4 regions of the Streptomyces sp. NPDC021096 genome follow, and region 2 is predicted to be linked to each of the others. Evidence: riboswitches for the same ligand, from Rfam matches in the RefSeq annotation. Region 2 holds a riboswitch; each other region holds the start of a gene.
What was found. A riboswitch is a leader RNA that binds a small molecule or an ion and turns the genes downstream of it on or off. The one in region 2 is predicted to bind cobalamin.
Positions count from the first base shown of each region.

Region 1: another riboswitch for cobalamin. It lies ahead of AB0G59_RS01490 (ribonucleoside-diphosphate reductase subunit alpha); the one in region 2 lies ahead of metE (5-methyltetrahydropteroyltriglutamate--homocysteine S-methyltransferase).
Region 3: another riboswitch for cobalamin. It lies ahead of AB0G59_RS26320 (cobalamin biosynthesis protein); the one in region 2 lies ahead of metE (5-methyltetrahydropteroyltriglutamate--homocysteine S-methyltransferase).
Region 4: another riboswitch for cobalamin. It lies ahead of AB0G59_RS23840 (HoxN/HupN/NixA family nickel/cobalt transporter); the one in region 2 lies ahead of metE (5-methyltetrahydropteroyltriglutamate--homocysteine S-methyltransferase).

Region 1 covers NZ_JBFADG010000001.1:314,514-321,963, forward strand. Annotated here, with positions in the region: gene def (peptide deformylase) at 1-39, shown strand, start outside; gene AB0G59_RS01475 (RNA polymerase sigma factor) at 90-1,352, opposite strand; gene AB0G59_RS01480 (YciI family protein) at 1,369-1,785, opposite strand; gene AB0G59_RS01485 (ribonucleotide-diphosphate reductase subunit beta) at 1,930-2,943, opposite strand; gene AB0G59_RS01490 (ribonucleoside-diphosphate reductase subunit alpha) at 2,943-5,321, opposite strand; cobalamin riboswitch at 5,485-5,628, opposite strand; gene mctP (monocarboxylate uptake permease MctP) at 5,771-7,402, opposite strand; gene AB0G59_RS01500 (DUF3311 domain-containing protein) at 7,399-7,450, opposite strand, start outside.
Region 2 covers NZ_JBFADG010000024.1:58,402-65,851, forward strand. Annotated here, with positions in the region: gene metE (5-methyltetrahydropteroyltriglutamate--homocysteine S-methyltransferase) at 178-2,508, opposite strand; cobalamin riboswitch at 2,669-2,823, opposite strand; gene AB0G59_RS24350 (alpha/beta hydrolase-fold protein) at 3,089-4,204, shown strand; gene AB0G59_RS24355 (serine/threonine-protein kinase) at 4,323-5,798, shown strand; gene AB0G59_RS24360 (DUF6777 domain-containing protein) at 5,870-7,234, shown strand; gene AB0G59_RS24365 (ferritin-like protein) at 7,188-7,450, opposite strand, start outside.
Region 3 covers NZ_JBFADG010000031.1:40,999-48,448, forward strand. Annotated here, with positions in the region: gene AB0G59_RS26310 (putative cobaltochelatase) at 1-661, opposite strand, end outside; gene AB0G59_RS26315 (cobyric acid synthase) at 828-2,372, opposite strand; gene AB0G59_RS26320 (cobalamin biosynthesis protein) at 2,369-3,361, opposite strand; cobalamin riboswitch at 3,504-3,636, opposite strand; gene AB0G59_RS26325 (hypothetical protein) at 3,814-4,044, opposite strand; gene AB0G59_RS26330 (inorganic phosphate transporter) at 4,071-5,333, opposite strand; gene AB0G59_RS26335 (class II aldolase/adducin family protein) at 5,446-6,120, shown strand; gene AB0G59_RS26340 (alpha/beta fold hydrolase) at 6,166-7,290, shown strand; gene AB0G59_RS26345 (hypothetical protein) at 7,402-7,450, shown strand, end outside.
Region 4 covers NZ_JBFADG010000023.1:29,618-37,067, forward strand. Annotated here, with positions in the region: gene AB0G59_RS23830 (HAMP domain-containing sensor histidine kinase) at 1-413, shown strand, start outside; gene AB0G59_RS23835 (hypothetical protein) at 556-756, shown strand; gene AB0G59_RS23840 (HoxN/HupN/NixA family nickel/cobalt transporter) at 784-1,935, opposite strand; cobalamin riboswitch at 1,965-2,181, opposite strand; gene AB0G59_RS23845 (FAD-dependent monooxygenase) at 2,143-3,390, opposite strand; gene AB0G59_RS23850 (APC family permease) at 3,557-5,116, shown strand; gene AB0G59_RS23855 (YIP1 family protein) at 5,190-5,780, shown strand; gene AB0G59_RS23860 (cytochrome P450) at 5,901-7,079, opposite strand; gene AB0G59_RS23865 (MAB_1171c family putative transporter) at 7,246-7,450, opposite strand, start outside.

The sequences.
Region 1 (7,450 bases), on a different contig from region 2:
GAGGGCACGCCGCGCTACCCGGTCGTCGCGAACGACTGAGACGGGCCTGATGGTTGCCGGACGGGCAGGACGTCAGCCCGTCCGGCGCCTCAGGGCAGGGAGACGCAGGCCGCCGCCCGTTCCAGCAGCAGCGCGCGCTCGCGCTCGTTGCGGGTGAGGGCCGCCGCCCGCACGAACTCCCCGCGCGCTTCCTCGGAGCGGCCCAGTTTCACCAGCAGGTCGCCGCGCACGCTCGGCAGCAGGTGGTACTCCGCGAGCGCCGGCTCCCCGGCCAGCGCGTCCACCAGCTCCAGCCCGGCCTCCGGGCCGTACGCCATCCCGACCGCCACCGCCCGGTTGAGCTCGACCACCGGCGACGGCATGCGCTCGGCGAGCGTCGCGTACAGCGCCGCGATGCGCTCCCAGTCCGTCTCCTGCGCCGTGCGCGCCCGCGCGTGGCAGGCGGCGACGGCGGCCTGCAGCGCGTACGGGCCCAGCGCGCCGCCCAGCCGTTCCGCCCGCTCCAGCGAGGCCAGCCCGCGCCGGATCAGCAGCCGGTCCCAGCGCGCCCGGTCCTGGTCGAGCAGGAGGACGGGCTCGCCGCAGGGCCCGGTGCGGGCGGCCGAGCGGGAGGCCTGGATCTCCATCAGGGCCACCAGGCCGTGGACCTCCGGCTCCTTCGGCATCAGGCCCGCCAGGACCCGCCCCAGGCGCAGGGCCTCCTCGCAGAGCGCCGGGCGCATCCAGTCGTCGCCGGCGGTGGCGGCGTAACCCTCGTTGAAGATGAGGTAGACGACCTCCAGGACGGAGGACAGCCGCTCGCCCAGTTCGTCCCCCTGCGGCACCTCGAAGGGCACGCCCGCGTGGGCGAGGGACCGTTTCGCCCGGACGATGCGCTGGGCGACCGTGGGCTCCGCGACGAGGAAGGCGCGGGCGATCTCGTCGGTCTTCAGCCCGCCGAGCAGGCGCAGGGTCAGCGCCACGCGGGCTTCCGTGGACAGCACGGGATGGCAGGCGGTGAAGACGAGGCGCAGGAGGTCGTCCTCGATGTCGTCCTCGACCGGGAGGGAATCCCGCGGAGCCTGCTGCTCGATCTGCAGCTCGTGCCCGAGGAGGGCGAGCTTGCGCGCGTAGGTCTCCCTGCGGCGGACGAGGTCGACGGCGCGGTGTCTGGCGGTGGCCATGAGCCAGGCGCCCGGCTTGTCCGGGACGCCCGACTCCGGCCACTGCTCGAGGGCCGCGACCAGCGCGTCCTGCGCGAGCTCCTCGGCGATGCCGACGTCGCGCACGATGCGGGTGAGGCCGGCGATGAGGCGCGGGGACTCGATTCTCCACACCGCGTCGATCGCGCGGTGGGTGTCGGAAGCCGTCACGCGCCCATCGTAGGGACTACTGCTGTGCCTTCCGGCGCAGCTCGTCCCGCAGGGCCTCCTCGCGCGCCGCCTCCTCGGGGGGCAGGACGTCGGCCGGGAAGTCGGACGGCTCGAAGATCTGCCGGACCTCGACCTCCCCGTCCTCGAAGGGGACGCGCCGGGCCCACTCCAGGGCCTCGTCCCGGTCCTTGACCTGGATGATCCAGAAGCCCGCGATGAGCTCCTTCGTCTCGGCGAAGGGCCCGTCGGTCACGGTGCGCCGGCTGCCCGAGTACGAGACCCGGGCGCCCTTGGACGAGGGGTGCAGGCCGTCGCCGGCGAGCATGGCACCGGCCTTGACCAGCTGCTCGTTGTACTGCCCCATCTCGGCGATCAGCTCCTTGGTCGGCATGACACCGGCCTCGGAGTCCTCGCTCGCCTTGACGATCATCATAAAGCGCGGCATAACGACAATCTCCCGTTCGATCGGTACGTGAGCTGGGCTGTTCCCAACCCTTCACCTGTACGTCGAACGGGAGACGCCGGAATCGACGTGTCGCGCCGATTTCTCAGATCCGGTTCCCGGGAACCGGATCTCCTAGAACTCGTCGTCGAAGGAGACCGAGCCCTCGACCGCCACCTGGTACGCGGACGCGCGGCGCTCGAAGAAGTTGGTCAGCTCCTGGACGTTCTGCAGCTCCATGAAGGAGAAAGGGTTCTCCGAGCCGAAGACCGGCTTGAAGCCCAGGCGCACCAGGCGCTGGTCGGCCACGCACTGCAGGTACTCGCGCATGGACTCGGTGTTCATGCCCGGCAGGCCCTCGCCGCACAGGTCGCGGCCGAACTGCAGCTCCGCCTCGACGGCCTCCTTCAGCATGTCCGTGACCTGCTGCTGGAGCTCGTCGTCGAAGAGGTCGGGCTCCTCCTGGCGGACGGTGTCCACGACCTCGAACGCGAAGTTCATGTGCATGGTCTCGTCGCGGAAGACCCAGTTGGTGCCGGTCGCCAGGCCGTGCAGCAGGCCGCGGCTGCGGAACCAGTACACGTAGGCGAAGGCGCCGTAGAAGAACAGGCCCTCGATGCACGCGGCGAAGCAGATCAGGTTGAGCAGGAAGCGACGGCGGTCGGCCTTCGTCTCCAGCCGCTCCAGCTTCTCGACCTCGTTGATCCACTTGAAGCAGAACTGGGCCTTCTCGCGGATCGAGGGGATGTTCTCGACCGCGTCGAAGGCGGCGGCACGGTCCTCCGGGTCGGGGAGGTAGGTGTCCAGCAGGGTCAGATAGAACTGGACGTGCACGGCCTCCTCGAAGAGCTGCCGCGACAGGTACAGCCGCGCCTCGGGGGAGTTGATGTGCTTGTACAGCGTCAGGACCAGGTTGTTCGCCACGATCGAGTCGCCGGTCGCGAAGAACGCGACCAGGCGGCCGATCATGTGCTGCTCGCCCGGGGAGAGCTTGGCGAGGTCGGCGACGTCCGAGTGGAGGTCGACCTCCTCCACGGTCCAGGTGTTCTTGATCGCGTCGCGGTAGCGGTCGTAGAAGTCCGGGTACCGCATCGGGCGCAGGGTCAGCTCGAAGCCCGGGTCGAGCAGGTTCTTCTCGGTGGAGCTCATTACTGGCAGGCCTCGCAGGACTCGGGGTTCTCAAGGGAGCAGGCGATGGCGTCCGCGTCGGGCGCGGCCTGCTGCACCGGGATGGTGGCGGCCGCACTGGCCGACCGGGCGATCCGGGTCGCCGGACGCGAGCGCAGGTAGTACGTCGTCTTGATGCCCTGCTTCCAGGCGTACGCGTACATCGAGCTGAGCTTGCCGATGGTGGGCGAGGCCATGAAGAGGTTCAGCGACTGGCTCTGGTCCAGGTACGGCGTACGGGCCGCGGCCATGTCGATCAGGAAGCGCTGCGGGATCTCCCAGGCGGTGCGGTACAGGTCGCGCACCTCCTGCGGGATCCACTTCAGGTCCTGGATCGAGCCGTTGGCGTCCGTCATGGCGTCGCGGGTCGTGCGGTCCCACACGCCGAGCTTCTTGAGGTCCTCCACCAGGTAGGTGTTGACCTGCAGGAACTCACCGGAGAGCGTCTCGCGCTTGAAGAGGTTGGAGACCTGCGGCTCGATGCACTCGTACACGCCCGCGATGGAGGCGATGGTCGCCGTGGGGGCGATCGCCAGCAGCAGCGAGTTGCGCATGCCGACCTCGGCGATGCGGGCGCGCAGCGCGTCCCAGCGGTCCGCCCAGGCCGGGACGGCGTTGGGGTAGTGGTCCGGGTGCAGCACGCCGCGGGCGGTGCGGGTCGCGGACCAGGCCGCGTGCGGGCCGTGCCGCTCGGCGAGGTCGGCGGAGGCCTCGTACGCCGCGAGCATGATCCGCTCGGAGATGCGGGTGGACAGCTCCTTCGCCTCGGGGGAGTCGAAGGGCAGGCGCAGGCGGAAGAAGACGTCCTGCAGGCCCATCAGGCCCAGGCCCACCGGGCGCCAGCGGTTGTTGGAGTTGCCGGCCTGCTCGGTCGGGTAGAAGTTGATGTCCACGACGCGGTCGAGGAACGTCACGGCCGTACGGACCGTACGGTCGAGCTTCTCCCAGTCCATCTCGCCGTCGGCACCCAGGTGCTGCGCGAGGTTGACCGAGCCGAGGTTGCAGACCGCGGTCTCGCTGTCGTCGGTGACCTCGAGGATCTCGGTGCAGAGGTTCGAGGAGTGGACGACCTTGCCCTTTTCGGCCGTCTGGTTGGCCGTGCGGTTGGCGGCGTCCTTGAACGTCATCCAGCCGTTGCCGGTCTGCGCGAGGGTACGCATCATGCGGGCGTACAGCACGCGGGCCGGGATCTGCTTGACGGCCTTGCCCTCGGCCTCGTACCGGCGGTACGCGGCGTCGAACTCGTCGCCGTAGAGGTCGACCAGGTCGGGCGTGTCGGCGGGGGAGAACAGCGACCAGTCGGCGTCGGCCTCGACGCGGCGCATGAACTCGTCCGGGATCCAGTGCGCGATGTTGAGGTTGTGGGTGCGGCGGGCCTCCTCACCGGTGTTGTCGCGGAGCTCCAGGAACTCCTCGATGTCCGCGTGCCAGGTCTCCAGGTAGACGCAGGCGGCGCCCTTGCGCCGGCCGCCCTGGTTGACCGCCGCGACGGAGGCGTCGAGGGTGCGCAGGAACGGCACGATGCCGTTGGAGTGACCGTTGGTGCCGCGGATCAGCGAGCCGCGCGAGCGGATGCGGGAGTAGGACAGGCCGATGCCGCCCGCGTGCTTCGACAGGCGCGCCACCTGGTGGTAGCGGTCGTAGATCGAGTCCAGCTCGTCCAGCGGCGAGTCCAGCAGGTAGCAGGACGACATCTGCGGGTGGCGGGTGCCGGAGTTGAAGAGCGTGGGGGAGGACGGCAGGTACGACAGCGTGCTGGTCAGCCGGTACAGCTCCGCGACGTCGTCCAGGGCCCGCTCCGAGTGGTCCTCGGCCAGACCGCAGGCCACGCGGAGCAGGAAGTGCTGCGGGGTCTCGATCACGTCGCGGTGGATCGGGTGGCGCAGCAGGTAGCGGCTGTGCAGGGTGCGCAGGCCGAAGTAGCCGAAGCGGTCGTCGGCGCCGTCGGTCAGCGCCGTCTCCACCAGAGCGTCCAGGCGCTCGGCGTGGGTGGCCACGAAGGCGGCGGTCTCGTCCGCGATCAGGCCCTCGCGGTGGCCGACGGCGACCGAGGCGGAGAAGGACGTCGCACCCTGGCCGGCCGCCTCGTCGGCGATGGCACGGGTGAGCAGCCGGGCGGCGAGCTTGGAGTACTCCGGCTCCTCGGCGATGAGACCGGCGGCGGCCTCGGTGGCGAGGGAGCGCAGCTCGGCCTCGTCCGAACCGGGGTGCCGGCCGCGCAGCGCGGCGGCGGCGACCTTGCCCGGGTCGGTGGCGGGCAGATCGGCGGTGAGATCGGTCAGGGTGCGCAGCAGCGCGGTCCCGGGGCCGCCGGTCGCTTCCGCGTTCGCTGAGACCGGATCTGCGGGCGCGATGGTCACGTGTGGCTCTCCCTCGCTCGGCTGGGGTGGGCCGGGCGGGAGGCGCGCGACGGTCGCGTACGGGCATGCCTCTTGCACCAGGGCACACCTCGTAGGCGTCCGCCGGCCCAACCCGCGGGGCCCGGACGAATTCAACGCCCATAGCCGAGCCCAGGGCAGGCTCGGTGGTGGACGCGCTGTCGGCAGGTCCTCGGACTTCGGTGCGCTGTGTATATGCGCACACATACACCGTTGCGGGACAGTTCCGGATTTCCACCGGATTCCCCTGCGACGACAGCGAGGACGAGCATACATCTAGTGCCGGGCCTCGTACGCGCCCCCACATGTTGTGTCGTCCCGTCATGAAGCGGTTGCGGAATGTGCTAACGGGTGGGCCCGGCAGGGCAAGCGAAGAGGGCCGTCACGCCCCCTGGGCGGGGGTGTGACGGCCCTCTGGAGGGTGGGTCGGGTCAGTGCCCGCCGGGGGCTCCCACGGTGGCCGGGGGGAGGTCCGTACGGACGCCCGGGTCGCCGGCGTCGGCGGTGTAGTCCGACGGCCGGGTCTCGTCCACGCCGTCGGGCGCCTTCAGCGCCCTGAGGACGAACGTCGCGACGATGACGACGATCACATTGAGGGCGAAGGCCGTGAGGCCGATGTAGCCCTTCTCGCCGATGAGCGGGATCAGGTTGGTGTTGCCGAAGTGGTCCTGGGTGGCGCTCGGCGTGTCGTACGCCCGCCAGGTGCCGTAGATCATTCCGGCCGCCCAGCCCGCGAGCAGCGCCCAGCGGTGGCACCAGCGGGTGAAGAGACCGCCGACCAGGGCCGGCACGGTCTGCAGGATCCAGATGCCGCCGAGCAGCTGGAAATTGATGGCGACCGTTTTGTCCATGGTCAGGACGAAGGCGAGGGCGCCGACCTTCACCAGCAGGGAGGCGAGCTTGGAGACCTTCGCCTCGTGTTCGGGAGAGGCGTCCGGCTTGATGAAGTCCTTGTAGATGTTGCGCGTGAACAGATTTGCCGCCGCGATCGACATGATGGCGGCCGGAACGAGCGCGCCGATGCCGATGGCCGCGAAGGCCACGCCCGTGAACCAGTCGGGGAACATGTCCTCGAAGAGCTGTGGGATCGCGAGCTGTCCGTTCTTCACCTTCACCCCGGCGGCGAGGGCCATGAAGCCGAGCATGGCCAGCAGACCCAGCATCAGGGAGTAAAGGGGAAGAATGGTGGTGTTGCGGCGGATGACATTGCGGCCCTTGCTGGAAAGCACCGCGGTCACCGAGTGCGGATAGAGGAACAGCGCCATCGCCGAGCCCAGGGCGAGCGTCGCGTACGCCCACTGTGCCTGCGGTCCGGTGATCAGTGAGCCGCGCGGCTTGCCGGTGGCCGGGTTTTCTGCCGCGAACGCCTCGCCGGCCTTCGCGAAGATGTCGTCGAAGCCGCCGAGCTTCATCGGGATGTAGATGATCGCCACGATGATCACGATGTAGATCAAGGTGTCCTTGACGAACGCGATCAGCGCGGGCGCGCGCAGCCCCGAGGAATAGGTGTAGGCCGCGAGCACACCGAAGGCGATCAGCAGCGGCAGGTCCTTCACGAACCAGTTGGTGTTCTCCCCGCCGCCGACGCCCATGACGTCCAGAACCGCCTGGATGCCGACCAATTGCAGCGCGATGTACGGCATCGTGGCGAGTATTCCGGTCAACGCCAGGGCCAGCGAGAGGCCCTTGGAGCCGAACCGGCCCCGGACGAAGTCCGAGGACGTCACATAGCCGTGCTTGTGCGCGACCGACCAGAGGCGGGGCAGGAAGGTGAACACCAGCGGGTAACAGAGAATGGTGTACGGCACCGCGAAGAAGCCCGCCGCGCCGCCCGCGTAAATGGCGGCCGGGACGGCCACGAACGTATACGCGGTATAGAGGTCACCGCCCAGCAGGAACCAGGTGACCCAGGTGCCGAAGGAGCGGCCGCCCAGTCCCCACTCGTCGAGATTGTTCGCGTTCTCCGCGCGCCGCCACTTCGAGGCCAGAAAGCCCATGACCGTGACGGCGAGGAAGAAGATGATGAAGACGGTGAGCGCGACACCGTTCACGCCGTCCTTCATCGCGGCTCACCTCCCGCACGCGTACGCGTCCGCCGCTCGTGGCGGCGC
Region 2 (7,450 bases):
GCGCGGCGGCCGTTCGGGGGCCGGTGACCGTAACCGTCAGCTGTGTACGGACGATTACCGTCACCGGCCGGCTCACCGCGACGACGGCCCGACCGGCCCCGCCGTCAGGGGCCGGCCTCGGGGTCGCGCGGCTCCGGGACGGGGCCAGGGCCGTCACCCGGCCGCTGCCCCGCCGGGCTACTGCCCGCCGGCGCGCTCCGCGCGTACCCGCTGGGCGGCCTCGACCAGGTGCTCGAGCGAGGTCCGTACCTCCGCCCAGCCGCGGGTCTTCAGTCCGCAGTCCGGGTTGACCCACAGGCGTTCCGCCGGGATGGCCGCCAGGCCCTTGCGCAGCAGGGCGGCGATCTCCTCGACGTCCGGTACGCGCGGCGAGTGGATGTCGTAGACGCCCGGGCCGACGGCGTGCGCGTAGCCGGCCGCGGCCAGTTCGTCGGCGACCTGCATGCGGGAGCGGGCGGCCTCCAGGCTGATGACGTCGGCGTCCAGCTGCTCGATGGCGGCCATGATGTCGCCGAACTCCGCGTAGCACATGTGGGTATGGATCTGGGTGTCCGCCCGCACCCCGGCCGTGGTGAGCCGGAACGCCTCGGTGGCCCAGGCCAGGTACTCCGCCCGGTCGGCGGTCCGCAGCGGCAGCGTCTCGCGCAGCGCGGGCTCGTCGACCTGGATGACGGCCGTGCCGGCGGCCTCCAGGTCGCCGACCTCGTCCCGCAGCGCCAGGGCGACCTGGCGGGCGGTGTCGGCCAGCGGCTGGTCGTCGCGGACGAAGGACCAGGCGAGCATGGTGACGGGGCCGGTGAGCATGCCCTTGACGGGGCGCTCGGTGTGGGACTGGGCGTAGGCGGTCCAGGCCACGGTCATCGGCTCGGGGCGGGAGATGTCGCCGGCGAGGATCGGCGGGCGGACGTAGCGGGTGCCGTAGGACTGCACCCAGCCGTGCTGGGTGGCCAGGTAGCCGGTCAGCTGCTCGGCGAAGTACTGGACCATGTCGTTGCGTTCGGGCTCGCCGTGCACGAGGACGTCCAGGCCGGCCTTGTCCTGGAAGGCCAGGACCTCGCGGATCTCGGTCGCGATGCGCTCGTCGTAGGCGGTGGCGTCGATGCGCCCGGCGCGCAGGTCGGCGCGGGCGGTGCGCAGTTCGCGGGTCTGGGGGAACGAGCCGATGGTGGTGGTGGGCAGCAGCGGCAGGCCGAGCCGGGCCCGCTGGGCGGCGGCGCGCTCGGCGTACGGCTGGGGGCGGCGGGCGTCCGCGGCGGTGACAGCCGCCGCGCGGGCGCGTACGGCCGGGTCGCGGGTGAGGGCGGAGGCGGCGCGGGAGGCCCGGGCGGAGCGGTTGGCGGCGAGCTGCGGGGCGATGGTGTCGCTGCCCTCGTTGAGGCCGCGGGCGAGGGTGACGCTCTCCTCGGCCTTCTGCCGGGCGAAGGCCAGCCAGCGGGCGACCTGCGGGTCGACGTCGCGCTCGGCGGTGGCGTCGAGGGGGACGTGCAGCAGGGAGCAGGAGGGGGCGACGTCCACCCGGTCGGCGAGGCCGAGGAGGGTGGCGAGGGTGGACAGGGACCGTTCGAGGTCGTTGATCCACACGTTGCGCCCGTCGATCACGCCCGCGATCAGACGCTTGCCGGGCAGGCCGCCGGCGGCGGCGAGGGCGTCGAGGTTGGCGGCGGCGGGTCCGGTGAAGTCCAGGGCCAGGCCCTCGACGGGGGACTTGGCGAGGACGGGCAGGGCGTCGCCCACGCGGTCGAAGTAGGTGGCCGCCAGCAGCTTGGGCCGGTCGGCGAGGCCGCCCAGCTCCCGGTAGGCGCGGGCGGCGGCGTTCAGTACGGCCGGGGGCTGGTCCTGCACCAGGGCGGGCTCGTCGAGCTGGACCCACTCGGCGCCGGCCGCCCGCAGGTCGGAGAGGACCTCGGCGTACACGGGCAGCAGCCGGTCCAGGAGGGTGAGGGGCTGGAAGCCGGGCGGGGCGCCGGGCGCGGGTTTGGCCAGCAGCAGATAGGTGACGGGGCCGACGAGCACGGGCCGGGCCGCGTGGCCCTGGGCGAGGGCTTCCCCCAACTCGCCCGTCTGCTTGGTGGAGTCGGCGGTGAAGGCGGTGTCCGGGCCCAGTTCGGGCACGAGGTAGTGGTAGTTGGTGTCGAACCACTTCGTCATCTCCAGCGGCGGGAGCTGCTGGGTGCCGCGGGCCATGGCGAAGTAGCCGTCCAGGGCGTCGGCTTCGACGGCGGCGCGGTGCCGCTCGGGGACGGCGCCGACCATGACGGTGGTGTCCAGGACGTGGTCGTAGAGGGAGAAGTCCCCGGTGGGGACCTCGTGGACGCCGGCGTCGGCCAGGCGCCGCCAGGCGTCGCGGCGCAGGGCGGCCGCGGTGTCGTGCAGGGCGGCGGCGTCGACGCGGCCGGCCCAGTAGCCCTCGACGGCCTTCTTCAGTTCACGGCCGGGCCCCTGCCGGGGGTAGCCGTGGACGGTGGCCCGGGCGCGGACGGCGGTGAAAGCGGTGGGGTGTGTTGCCACGGAACTCTCCTTCGCGAGTCGCGGGGGATCCCGGCGGGACCCGAGCGTACGAAGGATCGGCAGATGCCGGCGGAGCACGCCCAGGCATGCGCCGTCCGTACCGCCGGCCCGCCCTCGAGGCCACCGAGATCGCCGCGTGCGGTCGCACGCGGGCAGCGGCAGGTATTCGGACTCGCGGGCACGCCGTGTCGGTGGAGGACACGGCACCTAGTGGCCGTCGCTTCCCGGACCGCCGGGGCGGTCCAGTGCGTATGACGGCGGTCGTTCCCGCTCACCGCTGCGGGGCAGTCCCGGATTCCCACCGGGTTCCCTCTTGCGACGCGCCCGCCTGGAGGGCGGGGCGAACCGGCTGCGCCTTCACCCTAGACGCAGGGGCCCGTCCGCCGACAGGGGTTGCCCGGACAGTTTCGATCTTGCGTGCGGACGCGCGGGGTAGGGTCGTAGGCCGTGGCCGCCCCTGCGGGCCGTCAGGACCCCCGGCAGCGCCATAAGGCGAAAATTGCGGCCAAAACAGGAAACCTCACCGGGCCGTACCCCCTCTTCCCTCCCGGAGAACCCACTCCGAAGAGGAGCGACAACCGTGGGCCTTACGTCCCAGAATTTCCTGCTGTTCCTGGTGGTCATCGCCGTCGCGCTGGCCGCCCTCGTGCTGTGGCTGTGGCCACGGGCCGCGAAGAAGGGGATCCCGGCGCTCCTCTCCCGGCTCGGCCTGCTCGCCGTGGCGCAGGTGGGCATCCTGTCGGTGCTGCTCGTCGCGGCGAACAACGAGTTCGGCTTCTACTCCACGTGGAACGAGCTCCTCGGCCGCAACTCCAGCAAGCAGGAGCTCAAGGGCGGCAAGGACGGCAAGCGGCCGCCCGCGCTCGTCGTCAAGGGGCAGGAGTCCGTCGGCCTGGGCCCGAAGGAGAAGGCCGGCCAGGTCGACCGGATCGAGATACGCGGTCCCGTCAGCGGGCTGGGCATGGACGGCTTCGCCTATCTGCCGCCGCAGTACTTCCAGAAGGAGCACGAGAACGACCGGTTCCCCGTGATCGTGGCGATCACCGGGCAGCCCGGCGTCTCCAAGAACCTCATCACCCAGATCAAGGTCCCGCAGGCGGCTTCCCGCGCCATCGTGGCCAAGCAGATCAGACCGACGATCGTGCTGATGGTCCGGCCGTCGGTCGTGGCGGACCGCGACACCAACTGCACGGACGTGCCGGGCGGCCCGCAGGCCATGACGTTCTTCAACCAGGACCTGCCCATCGCCGTCAACGACGTCTACCGCGCGGACAATTCGCGGGGCGGCTGGGGCGCGGTGGGCAACTCCACCGGCGGGTACTGCGCGCTGAAGGCGGCCATGACCAACCCGGCCCGCTACGGCGCCGCGGCCGGGCTGTCCGCCGACCTCTTCGCGCGCCAGGACCGCGACACCGGTGACCTCTACGCGGGCAACAAGCAGATCAGGAACGAGTCCGACCTGACCTGGCGCCTGGAGCACATGGCTGCGCCGCCGGTGTCCCTGCTCCTGGCCGCCAGCTCGAAGGGCGAGGAGAAGTACTACGGTCCCATGCTGAGGTTCGCGGGGAAGGCCAAGGCGCCGACCAAGGTCGACAAGCTGGTCCGTGAGGAGGGCGGCCACAACTTCCAGACCTGGCGCGAGGAATACCCCGAGGTCCTGCGCTGGCTCGACAAGGAGCTGACCGCCCGCCGCTGAGGCCGCGCGGGGATTCCCGTCCGGCCGGGAACGGTTTCGGCCACGGCCACGTCCCAGCCAGTGTGGCCCGAATGCGCACGGCTCGGTACGCCGTACGCAGGGGGAGGGGGCGTACGGCATGGACGGGATGGACACCACGCGGCGCAAACCGCTGCTGGCCGGGCGGTACCGGCTCATGGAACAGCTGGGGCACGGCGGCATGGGCGTCGTCTGGCTCGCCATGGACGAGGTACTCGACCGGGAGGTCGCGGCCAAGGAGGTCCGGGCGCCCGAGCACATGAACGACGAGGACGTCCGGGTGCTGTACGCGCGCCTGAAGCAGGAGGCCCGGGCCGCCGCGCGGGTCGCCCACCCCCATGTGATCACCGTGCACGACGTGGTCGAGCAGGAGGGCCGCCCCTGGATCGTCATGGAGCTGGTGCGCGGCCAGTCGCTGGACAAGGTGCTCCGGCAGGAGGGCGTGCTCCAGCCCAAGGAGGCCGCCAGGATCGGCGCGCAGGTGCTGCAGGCGCTGCGCGCCGCCCACGCCGTGGGGGTGCTGCACCGCGACGTCAAGCCGGCGAACGTCCTGCTGGAGGCCGGGGGCCGGGTGGTGCTCACCGACTTCGGCATCGCCGTCATCGAGGGCGCGGGCACCCTGACGCGCACCGGCGACCTGGTCGGCTCCGCCGAGTACCTCGCCCCGGAGCGGGCCACGGGCCGCCGCCCGGGCATCCCCTCCGACCTGTGGTCGCTGGGCACCCTGCTGTACGTGGCGGTGGAGGGGGTCTCCCCGTTCCGCCGGGGCGACGCGCTCAGCACGCTGCGGGCCGTGGTCGACGACGAGCCCGCGGCGCCCCGGCGGGCCGGGCCGCTGACGCCGGTGCTGGAGGGGCTGCTGCGCAAGGACCCGGAGGCCCGCATGGGCTCGGCGGAGGCCGAGCAGCTCCTCGACCGGGTCGCCGCCGGCCTGCTCACGGAGGAACCGCCCGGGTACGTCCGCACCGCCCTCGACGAGCGGGTGCGCCACCCGGGCCCCGGACGGCCGCTGACGGTACCCGACACGCCGACACCCACGCCCGTACCGACCCCGACGCCCTCACCTGCGCCGAGGCCCACGCCGACGCCGGTGACCGGCCCGCCGGAACCCGGGCCCGTCGTGGGGCACTCCGCGGGGACGCCGTCCGTCAACGTGCCGGTCGGGCTGCAGCAGGGCGGCCTGGCGACTCCCCTTCTCGCTCCGGGCTCGGGAGGGTCCGCCGCCTCCGTCGGGTATCCCGTGCGTCCGCTGCCGCACCCCGGGACGGGGCCGGAGCACGGCCCGGAGCCACGGCCGCGGACGGCGGTGTGGATCGTGGCGGCCGTCGTCGCGCTGGTCCTGCTCGCCGGTGGGGCCGCGGCCCTGTTCGCCCTGCGCGACAACAGCGGCTCGCAAACGGGCGACAACCCGGGCGGCGGCCCCACGGGGGTGGCCACGCCCGGGCCGACGGAGGACACCTCCGAGCCGGCGACCTCCGAACCCACCACGGACCCCACCACCGAGCCCACCGCGGGTCCGAGCACCGACCCGACGGGGTACGCCAGTTGCGGCAGCGGCTGGGTGACCTCGTGCTAGCACGTACGGACTAAAACCGTCGGAATTCGTGGATCAGCTATCGGGGGGTGTGCGCTGTGAGGCGCGAACGGATGAGGATCGTCTCCCTGCTGGCCGTCTGCGCGCTGCTGGGCGGCGCGGGGGCGGCGGGCTGTTCGAAGGCTTCGAAGAAGATGGTCGCCGAGATAGCCCTGGAAGCCGCGGGGGTGATCGCGCCGGGTGCGTTCATACCGGCGCCGGGCACCGATCTGCAGGGGGTCAAGGCGCTGCCCCGCAGCGGTGAGAAGGCGGCCGAGGCCCGGGGGGTCATCGGCGGGACCCCGGGCAAGACCCGCTGCGACAAGAGCAAGCTGGTCACCGAGCTCCTGCGCGACCCCGCCAAGGCGGCGGCCTGGGCCAAGATCCGGAAGATCCCCGTCGACAAGATCGAGGAGCACGTCAAGGGCCTGAGCGAGGGCCATGTGCTCGTGGACACCCTGGTCAGGAACCACAATTACCAGGGGGACGGCAAGACGGTCTCGTATCTGTCCGTCGTCCAGGTCGGTACCGCGCTGCTCTTCGACGAGTACCGGAACCCCGCGGTCAAGTGCAACTGCGGCAATCCGCTGCTGCAGCCCGAGAACAACATCGACCGCATGGCGTCCACGTACACCGGGCAGCACTGGGAGAGCTTCCAGAACTCGCAGGTCACCGTCATCGCCGCGAGGCCCCTGGACGAGGGGCCCATGAAGACCCTCCCGCTCGTCGACGCCTACCAGCCCGACAAGGGCTTCGACCGCCCGGTGGGCAGCGACGGCGCGGACGACTCCAAGACCTTCCCGGTGCCCCCGCCGTCCGCCCCCACGCCGTCCCGGTCGGGCTCCGGGAGCGGTTCGGGGAGCCCCTCCGGGACTCCGTCCGACACTCCGTCCGGCACCCCGACCGGAGGCTCATCCTCCGGTTCCCGTCCTCCGTCCAGCGGCGGAACCGCCACGTCCAGGCCGCCCACCACCGCACCGCCCAGCCCCTCGCGCACGGCGCCGCCGAGGACGGGCTCGCCCATGGTGCCGCCGTCCGTCACGAGCAAGCCGCCCACCCGATCGGCCCCGCCGGTCTCCCAGCCGCCCCCGCGCACGGCCTCCGCGGCCCCGCCCGTCCACACGACGTCGGCACCCCGGCCCCCGAAGACGGCGCCTCCCCCGGTCGAACACACCGTCGCCCCGCCGCCGAAGACGGCCGCGCCGCCGGTCGAACACACCGTCGCCCCACCCCCGAGGACCGCGGCTCCGCCCGTCGAACGTACGGCCGCACCGCCCCCGAGGACGGCGGCGCCCCCGGTCGAACGCACCCTCGCGCCGCCGCCGAAGACTGCGGCACCGCCGGTCGAACGCACCGTCGCCCCGCCGCCCAGGACCGCGGCTCCGCCGGCCGCTACCGCGCCAGGGCTGCCCGCGCCCGCTCGAAGTGCCGGTCAGTGACCTCGTAGGTCGGGCTCGCGTACAGGCCCCGCGCGCTCTTCGCGGGGTCCGGGTGCGGATTGCGGTACAGCCGCTCGGCGAGGTCCCGCAGCCGCAGCATCACCGGCGCCGCGGCCCCGACCGCGGCCGGGTCGCCGGTGAAGGCGTCCTCGAGGACGCACAGCAGCTGTGCGTACACCTCGTTGAACTCCTCGGCGGCCCGCCGCACGGCGCTGC
Region 3 (7,450 bases), on a different contig from region 2:
AGGCCAGGCGCCGACGGACGACCTCGACGCGCTCGTCGGTCTCCCGCGAGGCCGCGACCTCGACGGTCAGCCCGAACCGGTCGAGGAGCTGCGGGCGCAGCTCGCCCTCCTCGGGGTTCATGGTGCCGACGAGGAGGAAGCGGGACGCGTGACGGACGGAGACGCCTTCGCGCTCGACGTAGGAGGCGCCCATCGCTGCCGCGTCGAGCAAGAGGTCCACCAGGTGGTCGTGGAGGAGGTTGACCTCGTCGACGTACAGCACGCCTCGGTGCGCGTCGGCCAGGAGGCCGGGCTCGAAGGCCTTCACGCCCTCGGACAGGGCCCGCTCGATGTCGAGGGCGCCGACCAGTCGGTCCTCCGAGGCCCCGACGGGCAGTTCGACCATCCGCGCTGGCCGGGTGTCCCTCGACGTATCGACTCCGTGCGGCCCGTCCGGACACGCCGGGTCCGGCGCCGTCGGGTCACAGGAGAACCTGCAGCCGTCGACGACGGCGATCGGTGGCATCAGCGTCGCGACACCGCGAACTGCCGTCGACTTGGCCGTGCCCTTCTCGCCACGTACGAGCACACCGCCCACGGCTGGGGAGACGGCATTCAGCAGGAGAGCCACGCGCAGATCGTCCATGCCGACGATCGCAGTGAAGGGATAGGTGGTATTCATGCGCTGTTCACTCCTTCGAGGGGCTCTCGCCGAATGGGTCGGCCGTTGCCGCAGTTGAGGGTCACGCTTGCCTTCTGCTCCCCGCACCGGCGGGGTTGGTCCGCTCTTCGGCGATCACCTCGTGGAAGCCCTACTGTGCTCCCCGCTCGTGCGGGGATTCCCCTGCTCACGGTGCCCCCGGCGGTATGAACCGCAGACCGCCGGGCACCCCGTCCTCGATGAGCCGCAGCAACGCATCCGTGTCCGCGTGCTCCTCGATCAGGTCCCCCAGCCGGTCCAGCTGTTCCTCCCGCAGCCCCGCGAACGACGTGTCCGGCGCCGGGACGAACGCCCGCCCGGCCGCCTTCGCCACCCGCCGCAGGAACGCGCGCCGGAAGCCGTCGCTCTCCAGCGATCCGTGCCAGTGCGTGCCCCAGACGGCACCGACCCGGCAGCCGTCCAGGAACGGCTCGTCGCCGCCCAGGACTTCGGCGACGCCGTGGTGGATCTCGTAGCCCTCCACCCGCTCGCCCAGGGCCTCGCCCACCGGCCGGGCCAGGGTCTTCTCGACCGCGAACCGCACCCGCACCGGCAGCAGGCCCAGGCCCTCGACCGAACCGGCCCGTGACTCCACCTCGTCGTCGATCCGCTCGCCCAGCACCTGGAAGCCGCCGCAGATGCCGAGCACCGGGCGGCCCTCGGCGGCCCGGCGGGCCAGGGCCTCCGCCAGGCCCCGTTCGCGCAGCCACGCCAGGGCCCGGACCGTTCCGCGCGTGCCCGGCACCACGACCAGGTCGGCGTCCGCGAGCTCCTCGGGGCGGTCGACGAAGCGGACGACCACGCCCGGTTCGGCCGCGAGGGCGTCCACGTCCGTGAAGTTGGACATCAGCGGTACCGCGCACACCGCCACGCGCAGCACGTCGGCGCCGTGCGGCGGGGCCACCACCGATTCGCGGACGGCGCCGCGCAGCGAGACGCGCAGGCCGTCCTCCTCGTCGATGCCGAGGCCGTGGGCGAACGGCAGTACGCCGAACGTCCGCCGGCCCGTCAGGGCGTGCAGCATGTCCAGGCCCGGCTCCAGCAGGGAGACGTCGCCCCGGAACTTGTTGACGATGTAGCCCGCTATCAGCTCCTGGTCCTCGGGCGAGAGCAGCGCGGTGGTGCCGAAGAAGGACGCGAAGACCCCGCCGCGGTCGATGTCGCCGACCACCACCACCGGCAGCCGGCCCGCGCGGGCGATGCCCATGTTGACGATGTCGCTGCGGCGCAGGTTGATCTCCGCCGGGCTGCCGGCGCCCTCGCAGATCACCGCGTCGTGCGTACGCCGCAGTTCCTCGAGGCACTCGGTCACCGTGCCGAACAACTGCTCCTGCCGGCCCGCGTGGTAGCCGCGGGCGCTGAGCTCGCCCACCGGCTTGCCCATGAGCACGACCTGGCTGCTGCGGTCACCGCCGGGCTTGAGCAGCACGGGGTTCATCAGCGCGCTCGGCTCGACGCGGGCGGCCGCGGCCTGCATGGCCTGGGCGCGCCCTATCTCCGCTCCCTCGCGCGTGACGAAGGAGTTGAGCGACATGTTCTGCGCCTTGAACGGCGCGACCTTGACGCCCTTGCGGACCAGCCAGCGGCAGATGCCGGCCGTCACCACGCTCTTGCCCGCGTCCGAGGTGGTCCCGGCCACCAGCAGGCCCCCGCCCGGCGGGCGCGCGGGCCCGCTCCTGTCGGCAGCTGTCACCGATTCCTCCTTCTGGCGAGGTGTGCGAGGGAGAGCCTGCCCACCACGGCGGTGCCCAGGGCCAGCAGGGAGACCCGGCGCGAGAGCCGCACCGCGCGTTCGATGTCCGCCACGGCCACGGGCCGGTTCTCCGCGCCCAGGACGGGGCGGTGTTCGACGCGGCCGGCGTAGGCGAGGGTGCCGCCCAGGCGGACCCCGAGGGCGCCGGCGAAGGCGGCCTCGACCGGGCCGGCGTTGGGGCTGGGGTGGCGGGCGGCGTCGCGCCGGGCCACGCGCCAGGCGCCGCGCGGGTCGGGGCCGGCGAGGACGGCGAGGGCGGCGGTGAGGCGGGCGCCGGGCCAGCCGACGATGTCGTCGAGGCGGGCGGAGGCCCAGCCGAACCGCCGGTGGCGCGGCGACTTGTGGCCGACCATGGCGTCGAGGGTGTTGACCGCGCGGAAGCCCACCAGGCCGGGCACCCCGGCGAGGGCTCCCCAGACGAGGGCGCCCACGACGGCGTCGGAGGTGTTCTCGGCGACGGATTCGACGACGGCCCGGGCGATCTGCTGCCCGTCCAGCGCCTGCGGGTCGCGGCCGCACAGGTGCGGCAGCCGTTCCCGGGCGACCTCGAGGTCGCCGGCCTCCAGGGCTCCGCCGACCGCCCGTGCCTCGCGGCCCAGGGTCGTACCGCCGAGCACGGCCCAGGTCGCGGCGGCGGTCAGCGCGACGCCGGCGGAGGGGGAGCGGCGCGCGGTACGGGCCAGCAGCCCGGCGGCGGCCGCCGTGCCGCCCGCGCACAGCAGCGCGTGCAGGGTGCCGTAGCCGCGGTGGTCGCGCCACAGTCGCTCCTCGACGGCCTGCGCGGCGCGGCCGAACGCGGCGACGGGGTGGCCGCGGCGCGGGTCGCCCACCACGAGGTCGCAGGCGAATCCGAGCGCGGCGCCGCAGACGAAGGCGAGATGCTTCCCGGTCGTGTTCCCGGCTATCTGATCACTGCGCGTCGGGCGCATCGGATCAGGCCGCCGTCACACCGTGGCGGGTGCGGCGCACCGGGGGCACAGGGGGCGCGAAGGGCAGGGGGCGACGGCAGCCGGGCATGGCGATGTGTCCTCACTCAGGGTCCGCGCCCTGGCTCGACGTGACCGGCGACCAGAGTCTCCTGGCTCCCGGATCGGCGTCGCCCCCGGCCTTCCAGTCCGCGGACCGCGGACCGTGGCCCTGGAATCGGGGGGACACTCCCCGGTGACAGTGGCGGGACCGCGCCGGATTCGCACCGGCTTCCTCTGCTGTCGCCGTTTGGCTCCGGAAGTCCACCACGGCCCGGGAAGGGCAGTCAACTCACCCTGACCTGCGGTGAGGCTGCCGGTCACGGGTGGGGCGGCGGGCGACGCGGGCAACGACGAAGCGCCGGTCCGGCGGGTGCCGGACCGGCGCTTGGTGCGCGGGATGTGCTGCGGTCGCGTCAGGCGACGATCAGGTAGATGCCGTATCCCACGGCGGCCGCGCACAGCGCGAAGCAGGCGTACGCGCCGGTGCGCGCCATCGCGCTCGGGCCGGCCGCCGGGGCGGTGGCGGCGGGTGCGGCCTTGCGGGACGTGCCCACGATGCCGAGGGTGAAGACGGCCACGAGGCCGAGGGTGGCCACGAGGCTGACGCCGAAGACCTGGCCGAGTGCTGCCCAGTCGATGTTCATGGTGGTTCTCCTCCGTTGCCCGGCGGTCAGCCGGCCGTCGCGGGGGCGGGGGCGGGAGCGGCGGCCGGGGCGGCTGCCGGGGCGGCGGTGGGGCCGGCGACCGGGCCGGCCGGCGGCGGGGCGACGGCCTGGAGGGCCGCGGTGACCACGCCGACGGGCTCGGCCGGGACGGAGACGCCCTGCGGCTCGTTGAGGTCGTTGACGTTGTCGTGCGTGACCGGCTTGCGGCGCGAGGCCACCCAGATGGCGCCGCAGGCGGCCAGGGCCAGGACGGCGACCGCGGCGACGCCCCAGTCTCCCTGGTCGGCCAGGAGCGCGGCGCCGGCGCCGACGAGGCCGGCGGCCGGGAGGGTCAGGCCCCAGGCGGCGACCATGCGGCCGGCGGTGGACCAGCGCACCACGCCGCCCTTGCGGCCGAGCCCCGCGCCCATGACGGCGCCGGAGCAGACCTGGGTGGTGGAGAGCGCGAAGCCGATGTGGGAGGAGGCCAGGATGGTGACGGCGGCGCCGGTCTGGGCGGCGAAGCCCTGCGGCGGCTGGATGTCGGCCAGGCCCTTGCCGAGGGTGCGGATGATGCGCCAGCCGCCGAGGTAGGTGCCGAGCGCGATGGCGATGCCGGCGGAGGCGATGACCCACATCGGCGGGTCGGCGTCCGCGCCGAGGGCGCCGCCGGAGATCAGCGCGAGGGTGATGACGCCCATGGTCTTCTGCGCGTCGTTGGTGCCGTGGGCGAGGGAGACCAGGGCGGCCGAGGCGATCTGGCCGGCGCGGTAGCCCTTGGCGCTGGCCTCGGGGTCGGTGTTGCGCGCCAGGCGGTAGGTCATCCGGGTCGCCAGCACGGTCGCCAGGCCGGCCACGACCGGGGCGACGACGGCGGGGATGAGGACCTTCATGACGACGGCGTCACCGTGGACGGCGTCGGTGCCCACCGAGGCGATGGTCGCGCCGATCAGGCCGCCGAACAGCGCGTGCGAGGAGCTGGAGGGCAGGCCCGCGAGCCAGGTGAGCAGGTTCCAGACGATCGCGCCGACCAGTCCGGCGAAGATGATCTCCGGCCGGATGCCTGATTCGTCGACGATGCCCTTGGAGATCGTCGCCGCGACCTCCACGGACAGGAACGCGCCGACGAGATTGAGCACGGCCGACATGGCCACCGCGACCTTGGGCTTGAGGGCCCCGGTGGAGATGGTGGTGGCCATGGCGTTGGCCGTGTCGTGGAAGCCGTTCGTAAAGTCGAACACCAAGGCCGTGACGATCACGATCCCGATGAGAAGCGTGATGTTTTCCATTCACCCAGGCAATCAGCTCGATGGTCAGTACGCGGCGACCGTAGGGACCCTGGGTGAACGGAAGGTGAACTGGGACGGGCAGGTCGATGACGCGAACCGGAGGCGAAGACCGATGAGGGAGTTCGAACAGGCGGGGGCCGCGCGGGACGACATACCGCGCATCTGGGCCCAGGTCGTGGCCACCGCCCGCCGCACCACCGCCGACGGGCTCGTGGTGGGCACGTCCGGCAACGTCTCCGCGCGCGCCGGCGACGTGGTCCTTGTCACTCCCACCGGCGTCCCCTACGACCGGCTGGGCCCGGGCGACGCGGTCGGCGTGGACCTCGACGGCCGCCAGGTCCTGGGCGACCTCGCGCCCACCAGCGAGCTGCCGATGCACCTGGCCGTCTACCGCTCCACCGACGCCGCCGCGATCGTGCACACCCACGCCGTGCACGCCACGGCCGTCTCCACGCTCGTCACCGAGGTGCCGCTGATCCACTACATGGCCGCCGCCCTCGGCGGGCCGGTCCGCGTCGCCCCCTACGCCCTCTACGGCACCGAGGAACTGGCCGCCCACATGCTCCGGGCCCTCGACGGCCGCACCGGCTGCCTCCTGCAGAACCACGGCACCCTCACCTACGGCGCCACCCTCGACCAGGCCTACGACCGCACCGCACAGCTGGAGTGGATGTGCCGGGTCTGGCTCACCGCCGCCGCCGTCCCCGGCCACACCCCCTCGCTGCTCGGCCCCGGGCTCCTGGACGAGGCGGCCGCCAAGCTGCGGGGCTACGGACAGCGCGGCTGAGCCCCCACTGGCCGCGCCCGCCGGGCGCGGCCACACTGGAAGGCGATGGTGCTGCGCACAGTGGCGGCCGCGGCCGCCACCACGCTGATCGGTGCCGGAGCGGCCGCGGTGGCGGCCGGGCGGTACGCCGGTGACGCTGCCCTGAAGGCGGACCCCGGCCGTCCGCCGCCCGGCGAGCCCCGGCTCGCCCTCCACGACGTCACCGGCGCCACCGTCACCCTCGGCCGTACCCCCGCCTCCCTGCTCCCAGGCGTCTACGGGCTCGCGGGGCGGGGCGTGCACGCCGTGGTCGGGCCCGTCATCGCGGACGTCTCGCACCCGCACGACCGGGTGATCCGCCGCCTGGACCGCGTCACCCGGGGCGCTCTGCGCCCCGGCGAGCGCGTCTGGCTCACCCCGCAGGTGCACGCCGGCAACCCCCGCGACGCCCTCGGCCTGGCCCACGCCGAGGTGGACGTCCCCGGCGAGCTCGGACCGCTGCCCGCGTGGTTCGTGCCCGGCAGCCGCGACACCTGGGTGATCACCGTGCACGGCCTGGGCACCACCCGCGAGCACCCCATGAACGTCATGCCGTTCCTGCACGGCCAGCGGCTGCCCGTGCTCGACATCGCGTACCGCGGCGATCCCGGCGCACCCCGGCCACCCCATGGAATCGGCCACTTCGGCGCCGGTGAATGGCGGGATCTCGACGCCGCCATCCGCTACGCGCTGCGCTACGGCGCCCGCCGGGTGGTCCTGCACGGCTGGTCCACCGGCGCCACCATGGCCCTGCTGGCCGCCCAGAACTCCGCGCTGAGCAGCCGCGTCAGCGGCCTCGTCCTGGACTCCCCGGTCCTCGACTGGCCGGCCGCGCTGCGCGCCCTCGCCGGCCGCCGCGTCCCGGCAGCCCTCATTCCGCTTGCGGTCCGGGCGACCGAGGGCCGCACCGGTCTCGCACCCCACGCCCTCCTCGCGGCGGCCGACCCCGCCGCCCTGCCCATGCCGACGCTCCTCGTGCACGGCCGCGACGACACCCTCGCGCCCCTGGCGCTCTCCCGTGAACTCGCCGCAGGGCGACCGGAACTGATCACTTTGCGGGCCGTGCGCGGAGCCGGTCACGCCGGGTCCTGGAACGTCGATCCGCAGGGCTACGAAGAGGCCCTGCGACGCTTCCTGGTCCCCCTCATGTAGGGCGCCCGCAGCCCGCGGCCGGCTCCTTCCCGACGGCCCACCACCGGTCGTCAGCGGCCGGATAGTTGGTTCCGATTGGGTTTTCGGAGCGTGAACGGCAAGACTGCTCCTGTGACGTCCCGTACTCCGCGCGACTCCCGGCTCAGACTCGTTCCCCGAC
Region 4 (7,450 bases), on a different contig from region 2:
CGCTGGCGCGCGAGCACGGCGTGCGTCTGGTGGGCGGGGAGGTCGACGCCGTCCCGGTCGAGGTCGACGGCAAGGAGATGACCCGGGTCCTGGGGAACCTGCTGGTCAACGCCATCCGCCGCACCCCCGCCGACGGCACGGTGGCGGTCGCCGCGCGGCGGGCGGCCGGCACGGTCGTGGTGTCGGTGACCGACGAGTGCGGGGGCATCCCGGAGGAGGACCTGCCGCGTGTCTTCGACACGGGCTGGCGCGGTTCGGCGGCGCGTACCCCCGAGGCCCACGGGCACGGCGGCGCGGGCCTGGGGCTGGCGATCGTCCGCGGCATCGTCGAGGCGCATGCGGGCCGGGCGACGGTCCGCAACGTCCCGGGCGGCTGCCGCTTCGAGGTGACGCTGCCGTCGGCCCGCCCGTAGGGGCGGGCCGACGGCGTCAGCGCGGGCGCCGCCGCACCCCGTGGAGGGTGATCGGAGCCCAAGGCGCTGACGTGATCAGGGGGTGTGCGTCACGATGCAGCCCTCTGGCAGTGCGACGACCGTGAAGCGAACGGGATGGCCCATGTCCGACACCGATACCGCCGCGGGCCCTTTGCACAGGATCGCCGCGGCGATCGACCGGGAGCGGGACCCCTCCTCACGGACATGTCTGACGTGCGGCGGGCCGACCCGGGTGGTGGTGCGGGAGGAGTCCGCGGGCAACGGCCGGCCCGTCATCAGCGCGCGCAAGGAGTGCGCGGGCAAGGGGTGTGCGCGCCCCTGACCCGCAGGCCGTCCGGGCGCGCCCGGCTCACGGGTCGGTGACGGCGGCGGGCGTGGCCGGGGCCGTGACCGTACGGGCCGCCCAGCGCTGTTCGACCTTGGCCAGGCGCCAGTAGGCGAGCGCGACGGCCCACACCACCACGAACAGCCCGACGATGACGAACCCGACGTTGTCCAGGTCGAGTCCGGCGATCCAGCCGGTCACCGCGTCGTCGAGGCCGAGCTTCTCGTGCAGGACGCCGACCAGTTCGATGGTGCCGATGAGGAAGGCGACCGCGATGGACAGCCCGGTGATGGTGAGGTTGTAGTAGACCTTGCGGACGGGGTTGGAGAACGCCCACTGGTAGGCGAAGTTCATGAAGGTGCCGTCGAGCGTGTCGAACAGGCTCATGCCGGCGGCGAACAGCAGCGGCAGGCACAGGATCGCGTACCAGGGCAGCCCGGCGGCGGCGCCGCTGCCGGCCATGACCATCAGCGTGACCTCGGTGGCCGTGTCGAAGCCGAGGCCGAAGAGGAAGCCCAGCGGGTACATCTGCCCGGGGCGGGTGATGGAGCGGGTGAAGCGGCCGAGGACGCGGTTCATGAAGCCGCGCGAGTCGAGGTGCTTCTCCAGCTCGGTCTCGTCGTAACGGCCCTCGCGCATGGCGCGGAAGATGCGCAGGATGCCGGCGAGGGCGACGAGGTTGAGGGCGGCGATCAGGTAGAGGAAGCCGCCGGAGACGGTCGTGCCGATGACGCCGAGCGTCTGGTGGGTGGTGGACTCCTCGTTCATCAGCGTCCCGGCCAGCTGGGTGCCGCCGGCCACCAGCAGGGCCATCAGGACGACGACGCTGGAGTGGCCGAGGGCGAACCAGAAGCCGACGGAGACCGGGCGTTTGCCGTCGGCCATCAGCTTGCGGGTGGTGTTGTCGATGGCGGCTATGTGGTCGGCGTCGAAGGCGTGCCGCATGCCGAGGGTGTAGGCGGTGACGCCGAGGCCGACGCCGAAGACCTTGGAGTCGACGGTGTAGTGGTTCGGCACGACCATCAGGAAGAGCACGCCGAAGGCGACGACGTGCAGGGCGGCTATGACGGCCAGCAGGCCCGCGGTGCGCAGGGTGTCCTGGCGGCGCCAGCGGAAGGCGGGCGCGGGGCCGGCGGGGGAATCGGGGGAGTCGGGGAACTCGGGAAACGCAGTCATCGTGGGGTGAACGCTCCAGCACCTCGTGGATCATTTCGAGATGCCGTGGCCGGTCTCCTGGCTTACGGGTCCGTTCGCGCCCGCCCCCGCCTTCCCGGCAGCCGGCTGCGGCCAGTGGCTCCGCGCGCCCGTGGGCGCGCGGAATGGGACGGTCACTCCCCGATCACAGTGGCGAGGGCCGCTCCGGAATGGGACCACGAGGGTCCGTCACCGGTCTTCCCGAACACCACGGCCGGGCCACTTTAACTCCTGGCCTCCGAAGACCCGCTCCCCGTCGGCCGCCTCGCGCCACCACTGTTCGAGCGCGCCCTGGTCCATGGCCGCCCAGTCGGGCGTGGCCTCCACCTGTGCCCGGCCCAGCCGGCGGGCGAGCTCGACGACGGCCAGGCCCGCGGCCGAGCGCTCGGCGTCGTAGGCCCGTACCGCCTCGTCCCAGCTCGTGGCCGAGCGCAGAGCGCGTTCCAGCACCGTGGCGTCCTGGAGGGCCTTGACCGCGCCGCTGCCGGTGTGGGGGCGGGTGACGGCGGCCGCGTCGCCGGCGAGGACGAGCCGGCCCTCGCCGTAGTGCGGCACGGCGAGGTCGTAGAGGGGCTGGACGAAGGTCCGCTCCCTGGGCGTGAGGCGGACGAACTCCTGCCAGTACGGCGGGAAGTGCCGCTCGACCACCGCCGCGTGGTGTGCCATCAGCTCGTCGGTCACCGTGCCGGGCGGCAGGCTCGTCGCCTCCCGCAGCGCGGGGGCGGCGGAGGGCGGCGGGGCGGTGTAGAAGACCCAGTTGGCGAAGGTGCCGACGCCGTGGGCGCCGGGAATGCGGTAGGCGATCATGTGGCCGCCGGGGAAGGTGACGGTCGCCGCCTCGTCCTCGGCCCATGCGGTGCGCGGGCCGGGCAGCGCATCGGCGGGCACGGTGCCGCGCCAGGCCAGATAGCCGGCGTAGACGGGCACGGTGGCGGCTCGGGTGGCCGCCCGTACGGCCGAGCGGTAGCCGTCCGCGCCGACGACCAGGTCGAAGCGCTCCTCGCGCCCGTCGGCCAGGCGCAGCCCGACCCCGTCGGGCTCGGGGACGACCTGCTCGACGGTGGCGCCCTGCCGGTAGTCGACGGACGCGGGGACGCGGGCCCGTAACTCCCGCCACAGCGAGCCCCAGTTGTACGAGCGGAACGGGAACGGCAGCTCCCCCAGCCGGCGGCCGGCGCGGTCGCCGCCGTCCCGGGTGAGCCAGGTGCGGGTGGTCAGCCGCACCCAGGGCATGGCGGCGTCGACGTAGCCGGCCGCCTCCAGTTCGCGGTAGCGCTCGTCGCGGACGGCGAGGCCCACGCCCCGGTCCTGGAGCCCGCCGGGCGTCCGCTCGTAGACCACGACCTCGTCGGCGCCGGCGCGGGCCGCCGCGAGCGCGGCGGCGCAGCCCGCGATGCTGCCGCCCACCACGGCCACTCTTCCTCCGTGCACTGTCATCCTCACGTCTCTTCTCGGGTGATGCGTTGATGCGCTTCGTGCACAGATCTTGACTGTCCGTCGTCCGCGGCACCAGAGTCGCCGACACTCCGCAGGTGATGGACGCGTCCGGCGGGCCGGTGTACGAGTGCAGTGGACCTAATCACGGGGCGAAGGGGCTGACGCCATGACGGATTCGGCAACAGGCGCGGAACGCGGGCCCGAAAAGGCGGCGGTGCCGGGGCAGCGGGACGGTTTCGTGCGCCGTATCGGACTGTTCCAGGCCACGACCATCAACATGAGCCAGATGTGCGGCATCGGGCCCTTCGTGACGATCCCGCTGATGGTGGCCTCCTTCGGCGGGCCGCAGGCCGTCATCGGCTTCGTCGCCGGCGCGGTCCTGGCCCTGGCGGACGGCCTGATCTGGGCGGAGCTGGGGGCCGCGATGCCCAGAGCCGGCGGCAGCTACGTGTATCTGCGGCAGGCGTTCCAGTACCGGACGGGCAAGCTGGTGCCGTTCCTGTTCGTCTGGACGGCGATGCTCTTCATCCCCATCGGCATGTCCACGGGGATCATCGGCTTCGTGCAGTACCTGGGCTATCTGTGGCCGGGCATGGGGCAGACGGCGGGCGACCTCACGGGGTTGGCCGTCATCGCCCTCATCATCACGATGCTGTGGCGGCGCGTCGACCACATCGCACGGATCACGGCCGTGCTGTGGTGCGTCATGCTCGCCTCGGTCGCGCTCGTCATCGTGGCCGCCTTCACCCACTTCAGCCCCGACCGGGCCTTCACCTACCCGGGCGACGCCTTCGAGCTGAGCAGCCATCAGTTCTGGATCGGCTTCGCCGCGGGCCTGACCATCGGCATCTACGACTACATGGGCTACAACACCGTCGCCTACCTGGGCGCGGAGATCAAGAACCCGGGGCGCACGATGCCGCGCGCGATCGTCTACTCGATCCTCGGCATCATGGGCATCTACCTCCTGCTGCAGATCGGCACGCTGGGCGTGATCGACTGGCGGCAGATGCTCGACCCCGCCTCGACGGCCCACTCGTCCGTCGCCTCCGCCGTGCTGGAGGAGGCCTGGGGCAAGGGCGCCGCGAACACCGTCACGGTGCTGATCCTCGTCACGGCCGTCGCCTCGGTCTTCACCGGCCTGCTGGGCGGCTCGCGGGCGCCGTACGACGCCGCCTGCGAGAAGGTCTTCTTCCGCCCGTACGCCAAGCTCCATCCGCGTCATGGCTTCCCGGTGCTGGGGCTGGCGACGATGGGCCTGCTGACCGCCGTCGGCTTCCTGATCGGTCGTCATACGGATCTGGCGACGCTCATCTCCCTGCTGACCGCCGTGATGGTGATCGTGCAGGCCCTGGCCCAGGTGCTGGCGCTGACCGTGCTGCGGCGGCGCCAGCCGGGGCTGCGCAGGCCGTACCGGGTGTGGCTGTATCCGCTGCCGAGCCTGGTGGCCCTGACGGGCTGGCTGGTCATCTACGGCTACGCGGACGAGAACTCCCCCGGACGGCACCCGATCGAGTGGTCGCTGGCCTGGGTCGCGGCGGGCTGTGTGGCTTTCGTGCTCTGGGCGAGGTACGAGAAGGTCTGGCCGTTCGGGCCGCGGGAGATCAGCGAGGAATTCCTGAACGCCCCCGACCCCGATGCCCACCACGACGCCGCGGTACCCGGCACGGGCCCCGGAGGCGATCCCGATGCCGACCCCGACACCAAGGAGCCCACCCCGGCCTGACGGGGCGTCCGCCGTCCCCGGACCCCTGGACCGGACTCCGGTGGTCCGGCCGAACGGTGATAAAACGGCACCCATGCCCGTGACCACTGCCCCGCCCCCGCCCGTTCCCACCGCCAAGCCGCGCAAGCTGCTGTGGCACCGCCTGATATTCGGGCTCTGGTACCGGCCCGTCGAAGTCCTCGACGAGGCGCGGGACCGGAGCGTGTGGGGGGCGGCCGCGTTCGTCTCCCTGCTGTGCGGGGCGCTCGGGACGCTGGCCAAGGACTCCTTCTGGGGGCAGTGGGGGGTCAGTCCCGTGCTGGCGCTGGAGGCGATGGCCATCGGCTCCGCGGTGATGATGCTGGCCAGCCTGCTGCTGGGCGCCGCCACCCACGCCATCGCCCGCCGTCTGGGCGGCAACGGCAGGTTCGCGCCCACCGCGAGCCTGTTCGTCGTCATCTTCTGGGCCAGCGACCTGCCCCGGCTGGCGCTCGACACCTGGCTGCCGGCGAGCTCGATGCCGGTGCGCGCCGCCGCCTCGGTGACCGCGGCGTTCGGCTGCGCCCTGGCCACCCTGCTGATCCGCGGACAGCACCATCTGCCGACCCATCGGGCCGCGGCGTCCGTGAGCGTCCAGATGCTGGCGGCGGTGGTCCTGCTGAAGTTCCCGCCCGGCAGCGGGTGAGGTGGGCCGGAACGCCGAAGGCCCGCCCGGTGCGACGGGGGATGCACACCGGGCGGGCTCGAGGACAGTTCTACCTCATCAAGGATGGGTTATGCATCAAAAACCTGTTCGGCTTGTCGATTACCAGCGGACCGGGAGCGAAATCAGGCCACGCGCCCTGATGGTGGGACGCCACCTCAGCGACTCTCTCGGAACATCGAGTTCCAGGTTTTCGAAGCGCTCCAGCAGCGCGGCGAGCGCCGTCTCCATCTCCAGCCGGGCCAGCGGCGCGCCCAGGCAGTAGTGGATGCCATGGCCCAGCGCCAGCTGGCCCGACCGCTCCCGCCGCAGGTCCAGGCGGTCCGCATGGGGGAAGTGACGCGGGTCGCGGTTGGCGGAGGCCACGGACAGCAGCACGGTCTCGCCGGCCGGTACCGTCACTCCGCCGATCTCCATGTCCTCCAGCGGGAAGCGGCGGATCGCCAGCGGAGCCGGCCCGTCCCACCGGCTGAGCTCCTCCACGGCCGCCTCGAGACCGTCCGGATTCTTTCGCAGCTCGCGCAGGTGCGCGGGGTGGTCCAGCAGGGCGAGGACGGCGTTGGCGATGAGGTGGACGGTGTTCTCGTAGCCGGCGAAGAGGATGAGGAAGGCCAGCGAGGTCAGCTCGTCCCGGGACAGCGTGTCCCCGCCGTCCTCCACGGCGATCAGGTCCGAGAGCAGATCGTCGGCGGGCTCGGCCCGCTTGCTCTCGATGAGCCCGGTGAAGAAGCGCATCATGCTGGCGACGGCTTCCTTCATCAGGTGCGGCCGCTCACGGTCCGGGGTGATCAGGGCGTCGGTCCAGACCCGGAAGTCGCGCCGGTCGCGCTGCGGGATGCCGAGCAGATCGCAGATGACGATGATCGGCAGCGGCCCCGCATAGGTGGCGAGCAGATCCGTCCGCCCGTCGGCCTCGACGGCGTCCAGGAGTTCGTCGGCGACCCGGCGCACCGGCGCGCGGAGCCTGTCCACCCGGCCGGGCGTGAACGCCTTCACCACCAGGCGGCGCACCCGGGTGTGGTCGGGCGGGTCCATGTTCAGCAGATTGGCGTCCAGCGCCGGGGGCAGCGAGAAGCCGCTGTAGTTGCCGGGAAGGGCGTTGCGCTTGTCGAGGGAGAGCCGCGGGTCGGCGAGGCCCTTGCGGACGTCCTCGTAACGGGTCACCAGCCAGGCCGGCTTGCCGTCCGGGCCGGTGACGCGGTGCACGGGCCCGGCCTCGCGGAGCTTGTCGTACGTGCCGTACGGGTCGTCGATCAGCGCGTTGACATCGATGGGCTGCATGTCACCCGACTCTAGAGGGGACCTGAGGTCCGGTTCCGGGCGGATCGTCGGCACTGGCGGCGCCGGATCCGTACGGATCGTCGATCCGTACGGATCCGGCGCCGGCCTGTGTCGCAGGCGGCCTTGACCCCCGTCCAGGGCCGCCTCGTCCATGGGTCGCGCGCCGTCAGGGACGGCGTGCCGCGCTCGCCTCTCTCAACTCGGCGAGCACGGCGTCCACCATCGGATCGTGGTAGACGTCGGCGACGCGCGCCAAGTGCTCGTGTTCCTCGGCCGGATCGGCGCTGACGGTCATCACCACGCTGTCGGCGTGGGGCGTCGGCACGTGTCCGGTCTGCTGGTTGGCCAGGCCCCGGCGCAGGGCCGCGGCC